DNA from 3 places in the Allorhizobium sp. GW101-3B10 genome. Region 2 is predicted to be linked to each of the others. Evidence: predicted binding sites of a transcription regulator. Region 2 holds the regulator's gene; each other region holds the start of a gene.
The links. Region 2 encodes LexA, which represses DNA repair genes until DNA is damaged. Its sites were predicted from a motif close to TGTTCNNNNTGTGTTCNG; they were not measured.
Positions count from the first base shown of each region.

Region 1 (3,248 bases), 850 kb from region 2:
CGCGCCAGACGGCGGTGCGCTCGCGCGTCTCGATCGGCGCGCGCTGCTCGCTTCCGTGACGCAGGAACAGCGCCGCGAGCACGCTGTACATGCTCTCCTCCGCTTCCAGGGCGCCGACATTCTCCTCGAGTGCCCGGTGGGCGCGGTGGAACGCCCGTGCCAGCTCGGCATCCTGCGGCAGTTCGCGCGCGAAGCTCGGCGTCGAGCGGCATGCCTTGCCGGTCACTTCCTCCAGCACGTCACGAAACAGCGCCTCGCTCGGATAGATCATCCGGTAGCGGTAGCCGTCCGGACCGGGCGCCCCGTCATGCACCACCTCCGGGTTGATCAGGTAGAGGCAGCCGGGACCCGTCTCTTCGCGGGCGCCGCGGATGCGGGCGATCTGGCTGCCGCTCTCGATCGCGCCGATCGAGAAGGTGTCGTGGGCATGCGGCGCATAGGCGTGGGTCTGGAAGGTGGCGCTCAGACATTCCATGCCGCCGAATCGCCCGTCGCGCCAAAAGCTGGTGCGTTCGGTCGGCGTCAGCGGCATGTCGTTCGCCGCATCCCTCTGCGAAACATTGTGCATTGCAAAATTATACCCGCTCCGAGCATTCCAGTCTTGAAGAAAAGTGCTAGGGTCCGGCCAGTTCTTTCACGACACGTGGTTCCCGATTTCAAAATGTCTGCCGCCTTCGATCTTACCGACGCCTCCGATGAATTCCTCGCCGCCCCGCTGCGGCTGACCATCGATCTTTCCGCCCTCGCAGACAACTGGCGGGACATGGCCCGGCGCTCCGGCACGGCGCGCACCGCGGCCGTGGTCAAGGCCGACGCCTATGGCCTCGGCATCGAGGATGTCGGCCAGACGCTCTACCATGCCGGCGCGCGCGATTTCTTCGTCGCCGTCCCGGCCGAAGGCGCGACGCTGCGCGCCTATGCGCCCGAGGCGCGGATCTTCGTTCTCTCCGGCATCTGGCCCGGCATGGAAGCCGTCTTCTTCGAGCATGATCTTGTGCCGGTCATCGCCTCGCAGGAACAGCTCGCCTTCTGGATGTCGGCGGTCGCCGAGCATGGCGACCACCCCTGCGCCCTGCATGTCGATACCGGCTTCAACCGGCTCGGCCTGCCGCTCGAAGATGCGCTGGCGCTCGCCGACGACGTGTCGCGTCCGGCCAGCCTGTCGCCGGTGCTGGTGCTCAGCCACCTTGCCTGCGGCGATGATCCGGCCTCGCCGATGAACCACCGGCAACGGGAATCATTTCGCAGGGTTAGCGCCGCCTTCGAAGGCATCGATTCAAGCCTTTCAGCTTCCGCTGGAACTTTCCTCGGATCCGAATACCACTTCGACCTGACCCGGCCCGGCATCGCGCTCTACGGCGGCGAGGCGGTCAACGGCGTGCAGAACCCGATGCGGCCGGTGGCGACCGCCGAGGCCCGCATCCTGCAGATCCGCGAAGCCAAGGCCGGGGAGACCGTCAGCTACGGCGGCACCGCCACGCTCAACCGAGACAGCCGGCTGGCCATCGTTTCGGCCGGTTATGCCGACGGCTATCTGCGCGCCCTCTCGGGCAGCGGCGTGCCGTTGCGCGAGACCGGCATTCCAGGCGCCTTCGGCTTCATTGCCGGACACAAGGTGCCGGTCGTCGGCCGCGTCACCATGGATCTGACGATTTTCGACGTGACGGACGTGCCGGCCGGCGCAATTTCAGCCGGCGACTATATCGAACTGTTCGGCGCCAACATGCCGCTCGACTATGCGGCGCGTGCCGCCGGCACGATCGGCTACGAATTGCTGACCGGTCTCGGCCTGCGCTACGAGCGGCGCTATATCGACGCCCTTTGAGGACACACGTGACCGGCTTGCGCATTCCCGCGATTTCTCCTAACTGAGAGATCGATATTCACTTTTTGTTCCGCCTCAGGCGCGGACACGGGAATTCTCCAGCATGGCGAAAGCGAAGACCCAATTCATCTGCCAGAACTGCGGCACGGTGCACAACCGCTGGGCCGGCAAGTGCGACGGCTGCGGCGAGTGGAACACCATCGTCGAGGAAGACCCGATGGGCGGAATCGGCTCCGGTCCCGGCAAGACGCCGAAGAAGGGCCGTCCGGTCACCCTCACCTCGCTGTCCGGCGAGATCGAGGAAGCGCCACGCATCCCGACCGGCATGGGCGAACTCGACCGGGCGACCGGCGGAGGCTTCGTGCGCGGCTCGGCCGTGCTGATCGGCGGCGACCCGGGCATCGGCAAGTCGACGCTTCTGATGCAGGCGGCCGCCGCCCTTTCGCGCAAGGGCCACCGCGTCATCTACGTCTCGGGCGAAGAGGCCGTGGCGCAGGTGAGGCTGCGCGCCCAGCGTCTGCACGCCGCCGACACCGAAGTGCTGCTCGCGGCCGAGACCAATGTCGAGGACATCCTCGCCACCATTTCCGAAGGCAAGCGGCCGGATCTCGTCATCATCGATTCGATCCAGACGCTCTGGAGCGACACGGCCGAATCCGCGCCCGGCACCGTCACCCAAGTCAGGACCGGCGTGCAGGCGATGATCCGCTTTGCCAAGCAGACCGGCGCCACCATGGTGCTCGTCGGACATGTCACGAAGGACGGTCAGATCGCCGGCCCGCGCGTGGTCGAACACATGGTCGACGCCGTGCTCTATTTCGAGGGCGACCGTGGGCATCACTACCGGATCCTGCGCACTGTGAAGAACCGTTTCGGACCGACCGACGAGATCGGCGTGTTCGAAATGTCGGACAAGGGCCTGCGGGAGGTCGCCAACCCTTCGGAACTCTTCCTCGGCGAACGCAATGCCAAGTCGCCCGGGGCCGCGGTCTTTGCCGGGATGGAGGGCACGCGTCCGGTCCTGGTCGAAGTGCAGGCGCTGGTCGCGCCGACGACGCTCGGCACGCCGCGCCGCGCCGTGGTCGGCTGGGACAGTTCGCGGCTCGCCATGATCCTCGCCGTACTCGAGGCGCATTGCGGAGTTCGACTCGGACAGCACGACGTGTACTTGAATGTTGCCGGCGGATACCGCATCTCTGAGCCGGCGGCGGACATGGCGATCGCCTCTGCCCTTGTTTCGTCACTGGCCGGACTTGCCCTTCCCGCCGATTGCGTCTATTTCGGCGAAGTCAGCCTGTCCGGCGCCGTCCGTCCGGTTGCGCATACGGCCCAGCGGCTGAAGGAAGCGGAAAAGCTCGGCTTCTCCTCCGCTGTACTGCCCGCAGCCTCGTCGGAGCTTCCCAAGGGAGCGGCGGGGAAGTGG
Region 1 is NZ_JBWKZR010000001.1:2,330,903-2,334,150, forward strand. Features, by position in the region: gene AC07Y0_RS11490 (AraC family transcriptional regulator) at 1-568, opposite strand, end outside; gene alr (alanine racemase) at 662-1,825, shown strand; gene radA (DNA repair protein RadA) at 1,929-3,248, shown strand, end outside.
Region 1: a site for LexA is predicted at 1,881-1,898, ahead of radA (DNA repair protein RadA). Genes of this name have one in related genera too.

Region 2 (3,248 bases):
GCGTCGAACACGACCGGAGCGCCCATGGCCGCCATGATCGGCAGCGCGCGCATGTCGGACACCAGCGTGTTGTAGCCGAAGGAGGCGCCGCGCTCGCACAGAAGCACGTTCGGATTGCCGCTGGCATTGATCTTGTTCAGCACGTTCTTCATGTCCCAGGGGGCGAGGAACTGGCCCTTCTTGACGTTGATCACGCGGCCGGTCTGAGCCGCGGCCACCAGAAGATCGGTCTGGCGGCACAAAAAGGCCGGGATCTGCAGGACGTCGACGGTCGGTGCGACCAGCCGGCAGTGCTCTTCGGTGTGCACGTCGGTCAGCACCGGGAATCCGTATTCCTTCTTGAGATCGGCAAAGACCTCCATCGCCTTTTCCAGGCCGATGCCGCGCTCGGCCGAAAGCGAGGTGCGGTTCGCCTTGTCGTAGGACGACTTGTAGACGAGGCCGATGCCCAGCTCGCGGCAGATTTCGGAAAGCTGGCCGGCGATCATGAAGGCATGGTCGCGGCTTTCCATCTGGCAGGGGCCGGCGATCAGCGAGAACCGCTTGGAATTGGAGAAGACCGCCTTGGCGGTGCCGTCACCGACGACGACTTCGGAATGGGTCGAATTGCTCATGAAACCTCCTCGAATGCGAAGGGCACGCCCTGCCCCGCCTCGTGCGGAACGATCAGGCGCGCGCCGCGGCGGCTGAATGCGATGCCCTTAGCAGCGAGAAGCCGCTCTGTCACGCCGATATCCGCAACCTTGACGACGATCAGCCGGCCCATGAGGCCGCGTCCGCGATTCTCGGTATCGAGCCCGAAATAGCCGGCAAGCCCGGCCGGCGTCAGCACCTCGATGGCGGCATTGGCCGATTGCAGCGACAGCCCGAAGGAATGCGCCTCGACCGCGCGCTGCTCGAACACTTCCTCCAGCAGATACTGGAAGTCGCTCGGATTGTCCTCGCCGAGCACGACGGTCGACAGGCCGAGCGCGCCGTTCTCGTGCCGCGCCAGTGCGCCGCGATCGGCCGGCAGCGGATTGACCCGCTCGCAGGCAAACAGGAAGAAGTCGGGTGCCCGTAGATCGGCGGCAAAGGCGAGCCTGAAGCCGCCCATAACCTCCGACCCGTCCGCCATCTTGAACACGCGTTCGAAATGCAGCATCGGGCCGCCGGAAAAGCCCTCGGCGACGAAACGCCGATGGTCCGCATCCCCATCCTCGGTCTTGACGACGATCGCCGACAGCCCTTCGAGGCCGTTGCGGAAACGGAACGCCTGGTCGCGCGCCACGAACATGTTGCCGGCCTTGGCCGCCGCCTCGCATTCCTCGCGGCTGGCGATCGCCAGCGGCTCGAGATAGGTGTCGTCGCCGAAGAACACGCAGGCATTCTCCGTGCCGAACGGATGGCGCGCATCGGGCGCCACGGTGAATCCGAGGTCGGTCAGGCGCCGGCGCGCCGCCTCGAGCGACTGGACCGGAAGGACGAGGTGGTCGAGACCCCGCGGCTTGTTCAGTTCGGACATACGACACCTCTCGTCGGCGGGAGTGATCGCGCGGAGATTTGCGCCATTTGATCCGGATTGGCAAGCTGGCGGCGCAAGTCGGATGTCCCTCGCGGCGCGCAGGACCACCCTGGCTCAGGTCTCGTCCAGGCCGTTTTGCAAAGATTTTCATTTCGCACTGCACACTTCACGGAATCTTAGGCACTTGCGGAACACAAATGGAACATATAGTGTATGTTCCGTATTTGTTTCACCAATTGGGGCTCCGAACATGCTGACGCGCAAGCAACAGGAACTGCTTCTGTTCATCCACGAACGGATGAAGGAATCGGGCGTTCCGCCCTCCTTCGACGAGATGAAGGACGCGCTCGACCTCGCCTCCAAGTCCGGCATCCACCGCCTGATCACGGCGCTGGAAGAACGCGGCTTCATCCGCCGCCTGCCCAACCGGGCCCGCGCGCTGGAGGTGATCAAGCTTCCGGAAGCCTATTCGCCGAGCCTGCAGCCGCGCCGCGGCTTCTCGCCCAGCGTCATCGAAGGCAGCCTCGGCAAGACGCCGCCCGTCGCGCCGAAGGCGGTCGAGGAGACGTCGAATTCGGTCAGCGTGCCCGTCATGGGCCGCATCGCCGCCGGCGTGCCGATCTCGGCGATCCAGAACAACACCCACGACATCAACGTGCCGGCCGAAATGCTCGGCGCCGGCGAGCACTATGCGCTCGAGGTCAAGGGTGATTCGATGATCGAGGCCGGCATCCTGGACGGCGACACGGTCATCATCCGCAACGCCTCCAACGCCAATCCCGGCGACATCATCGTCGCCCTCGTCGACGACGAGGAAGCGACGCTGAAGCGCTTCCGCCGCCGCGGCGCGTCGATCGCGCTGGAAGCCGCGAACCCGGCCTACGAGACCCGCATCTTCGGGCCCGACCGAGTGAAGATCCAGGGCAAGCTGGTCGGCCTCATCCGCCGCTATCACTGACATCCTCGGCGGCCGCAGGGCCGCCGGCATCACTGGCCGGTGTTGAGGCGAAGGTGCCGTCGGGTAAGGGAGCGGTCTGAAAGCTGTCGCTACGCCAGTCATAGAGACGATGGACGGACCACGGCCGATAGTCGCCGGAGAACGACGCGGTCACGCGCATCTCCCGTGCTTTTCGGTCTCCGAGCGAAAGCTCCACCGCGCCGCTGCGACGCAATGTCTCGGCCGTGAAAAGCCGGGCGCCCGAGCGGCAGGACTGAAAAGCCACCCGCCGCGCCGATACGACGACGTCGGCCACGTCACAGGCGCCGCCGACAAAGGCCGCTTCCTCCACCGTGACGATCGTCCATCCGCTGCCGAGCCGCGCCACGCACCAGTTCTTGCCTTCGCAGACAAACCGCCCCTCGCCCGCTTCCTTCAACGCGCCGCGCATGCGTTCGCGCGCTTTGCGCAGATCGTCCTCCGACCATTTTGGCGCCTGCTGGCCCGGCGGCATCGTCGGCGGCAGGGACTTGATCGGCGGCATGGCCGGCGCCGGTGCTTCCGCAGCCGGAAGACCGGCCGCCTTGCCGAGATCCGTCGGCCCGAGATGTTCGCCGGTTCCGAGTGCCGCCTGCCATTGCTCGAAGGTGAAGCGCGGCGGGCGCGTTCGGTTGGTGGCGAGGCCTTGCTGCGAGAGGCGAAGGCCGACGAGCCGGCCGTCCTCCGCGATTAGCACGTCGGCCGGGGGTGTGCCCGGCACCAGCGCCGCCGTCCCAATGACCGCCGCGAGCAGGAGCGAGCCGGCAT
Region 2 is NZ_JBWKZR010000001.1:1,483,308-1,486,555, reverse strand. Features, by position in the region: gene kdsA (3-deoxy-8-phosphooctulonate synthase) at 1-614, opposite strand, end outside; gene AC07Y0_RS07070 (VOC family protein) at 611-1,504, opposite strand; gene lexA (transcriptional repressor LexA) at 1,755-2,462, shown strand; gene AC07Y0_RS07060 (ComEC/Rec2 family competence protein) at 2,443-3,248, opposite strand, start outside.

Region 3 (3,248 bases), 1.4 Mb from region 2:
GCGAGCGGCCCCCGCCCGGCCTCATCCGTGCCGGCGACGGGGAAGAAGCCGCGCTTGGCCGCCAGCCTCTCGAACTCGAAATCGGGGCTGGCCGGCAGGTCGGCGAAAAAACTCGGAGAATCGGGTGGCGTGCGAGATTTCATGCGGCAGAAATCGCACGCGCACCCGATCTCCTGCAAGTCCCCGGCATCGACAGCCGGCAGGGGAAGCGGCCGTCGGGGCGGCAGCCAGGGACTTATCTTCCGGCGCAAGGCGGCGGACCGCACCGGAAACGGCAGGGGAGGGCGAGCCGACCCCTAAGGAGGGCAGGCGAGAGACGGCTCGCCTGGGTATCTGATGCGTCTGGATGCGTCCTCCTGGGCGCATCCGCATGGTGTCAGAGCAGCGACAACTGCACGCCGCTGCCGTCCGGCGGCACGAAAAGATCGTCGCGCAGATGCACGCTGCGGCGAACCATGCCGAGCCGCTTGGTTGCCATCTCGAAGCGCCGGCTGATCTGCCAGGCGTAGGGACCGGCGCCCTTCATGCGCTTGCCGAACTCGGCGTCATAGTCCTTGCCGCCGCGCATGGAGCGCACCAGCGACATGACGTGGCGATAGCGGTCCGGATAGTGCTGCAGCAGCCAGTCCCGGAACAGCGGGCTCACTTCCAGCGGCAGGCGCAGCAACACGTAGCCCGCCTCCCGGGCACCGGCGGCCTTGGCCGAATCCAGAACCCGCTCGATCTCGTGGTCGTTGAGGGCAGGGATCACCGGCGCCATCATCACGCCCGTCGGCACGCCGGCCTCGGTCAGCGCCTTGATCGCCTCCAGCCGCTTGGTCGGCGTCGAGGCGCGCGGTTCCATGGTGCGGGCCAGCTTGCGGTCGAGCGTGGTAACCGAGATCGCCACCTTGGCCAGGCCACGTTCGGCCATCGAGGACAGGATGTCGAGATCGCGCAGCACGAGCGCCGACTTGGTGACCACGGTCACCGGATGATTGGCCCGGTCCAGCACTTCGAGGATCTGCCGCATGATGCGCCATTCCCGCTCGATCGGCTGGTAGGGATCGGTATTGGTGCCGATCGCGATGGTGCGCGGCTTGTAGCCGACCTTGGCAAGTTCCCGCTCCAGCAGTTTCGGCGCATCCGGCTTGGCGAACAGCTTGGCCTCGAAGTCGAGCCCGGCGGAAAGGCCCATGTAGCCATGGGTCGGGCGGGCGAAACAATAGATGCAGCCGTGCTCGCAGCCGCGATAGGGATTGATCGAGCGGTCGAACGGAATGTCGGGGGAATCATTGCGGGTGATGATGGTGCGCGGACGCTCGACCTGCACCTCGGTGCGGAAGGGCGGCATGTCCTCGAGGCTTTCCCAGCCATCATCGAAGGTGACGCGTTCATGCGGCTCGAAGCGGCCGGACGGGTTCATGCCGGCAGCGCGACCGCGGCGACGGTCCACCTCGATCCTGAGGCCCGAGGAGGCGACTAGTGCGTCGGCAATATCCGCCGTATTGGCGGGCTGGAAGGCAGCCCGCGCCACAAGAGACAGCTCGTTCATGTTTGCTCCTCGCGGGGCCATCACCCCGTCTCGATGATTAAATTCCTAGCGTGGAAAAGAGAACAATGCAAGAACAAAAATGCGAAAGTGGCGGTGGCAATCGTTTGTGCGATGCGATAAACATAGGCAATGTTGACAGTGATGATGGAATGCCGCGATCAGGAGCCGGAGCTCGCCCAGACGCTTTCCGTTCTTGTCGCGGGTGCAGTCGAGGGGCTGGTGAGCGACGTGATCGTGCTCGATCACGGTTCGTCGGACGGCTCGTCACGCGTCGCGGATGCCGCGGGTTGCCGCTTTTATGCGCAGTGGGACATCAAGGACGTGCTGCGCGCGGCGCGCGGCGAATGGCTGTTGCTGGTCGAGGCCGGCGCCCGTCCGCTGCATGGCTGGATCGACGAGATCGGCGAGTATGTCGCGCTCAACACCTCGCCGGCGCGCTTCTCGCAGTCACGCAATCATCGGCAGCCGTTCTTCCGGCGGATCGCCAGAAGCACCCCGCCGCTGGAACATGGTCTGCTGCTGCCCAAGGGCCAGGCGATCGCCGTCGCAAGGTCCGGCATGGCACTGGGGCACCTGGCGCTGGGACACAAGCCGCGCCGGCTATCGAGCGAACTCGTCCCGTCCTGGGTGGCACGCCAGGGCCGAGCCTGAGGCATCGGCCGCCGGCGTGATCTAGCCGATTGTGTTTCCGGTCGTTTCCGTCGCCTGAAAATACCAGTCCGGCCGCAGTCGAGACAATTGTCGCTCCGCAGCGCCGGCGGCGGTTCGATCGTCGAATATGCCGAAGCAGGTCGCCCCCGAACCGGACATGCGCACGAGGCGCGCGCCGGCATTGCGCAGCATGTCCGAGATCACGGCGATCTCGGGAAGGAGCGCGCGGGCAGGGGCTTCGAGATCGTTGCGCTGGCCGGCCAGAAAGCGGATCCATGCCCCGCGGTCGCCATTGGCTGGCGGTTCGTCGATCGGCGGATGGTCCTTATGGGTCAGGCGCCGGAAGATGTCCGGCGTCGAAACCGCTTGCAGCGGATTGGCAAGCACCAGGGCAAAGCCTGGCATGGCGTCCAGCATGTCGATCTGTTCGCCGATACCGCGCGCCCGGAGCGGTCGGCTTTCCAGGCACATCGGCACGTCGGCGCCGAGCTTCAGCGCGATCTCCGAAAGCCTGTCGGGAGAAAGCGAGGCCTGCCAGAACCGCAGGAGGCCTCTCAACGTCGCTGCGGCGTCCGCCGAGCCGCCACCGATCCCTGAGGCAACCGGCAGTTTTTTTTCCAGTTCGATGGCCACCGGTCGTGTCGTCCGCCCCTGTGCGGTCAGCGCATCCCGCAGCAGGTCACGCGCCTTGAGCACCAGATTGCCGTCCTTGCCCTCGGCCTTGTCCGACAGAAGCGGGCCGAAGCGGCCGTCAAGGCTGAACGAATCGCGCTCCGCCGACGAGAAGCTCAGCCGGTCGCCGTGGCTGGCGAAGGCCACAATGCTGTCGAGCAGGTGATAGCCGTCGGCCCGCTGGCCGGTGACGTGCAGCGCCAGATTGATCTTGGCCGGCGCTGCCTCGCGCGTCGCATGGGCGGGCATGACCTCAGTTGCCGTTCTTCGGCATCTTCAACTGCTGGCCGGGATAGATGCGATCCGGATTGCGCTTGAGATCCGGATTGGCGTTGATCAGGTCCATGAAGCGCTGGCCGTCGCCGTAGGTCTCCGTGGCGATCCCCCACAG
Region 3 is NZ_JBWKZR010000001.1:2,911,492-2,914,739, reverse strand. Features, by position in the region: gene rnhB (ribonuclease HII) at 1-143, opposite strand, end outside; gene AC07Y0_RS14630 (PA0069 family radical SAM protein) at 377-1,534, opposite strand; gene AC07Y0_RS14625 (glycosyltransferase family protein) at 1,664-2,185, shown strand; gene AC07Y0_RS14620 (4-(cytidine 5'-diphospho)-2-C-methyl-D-erythritol kinase) at 2,207-3,106, opposite strand.
Region 3: a site for LexA is predicted at 1,593-1,610, ahead of AC07Y0_RS14630 (PA0069 family radical SAM protein). Genes of this name have one in related genera too.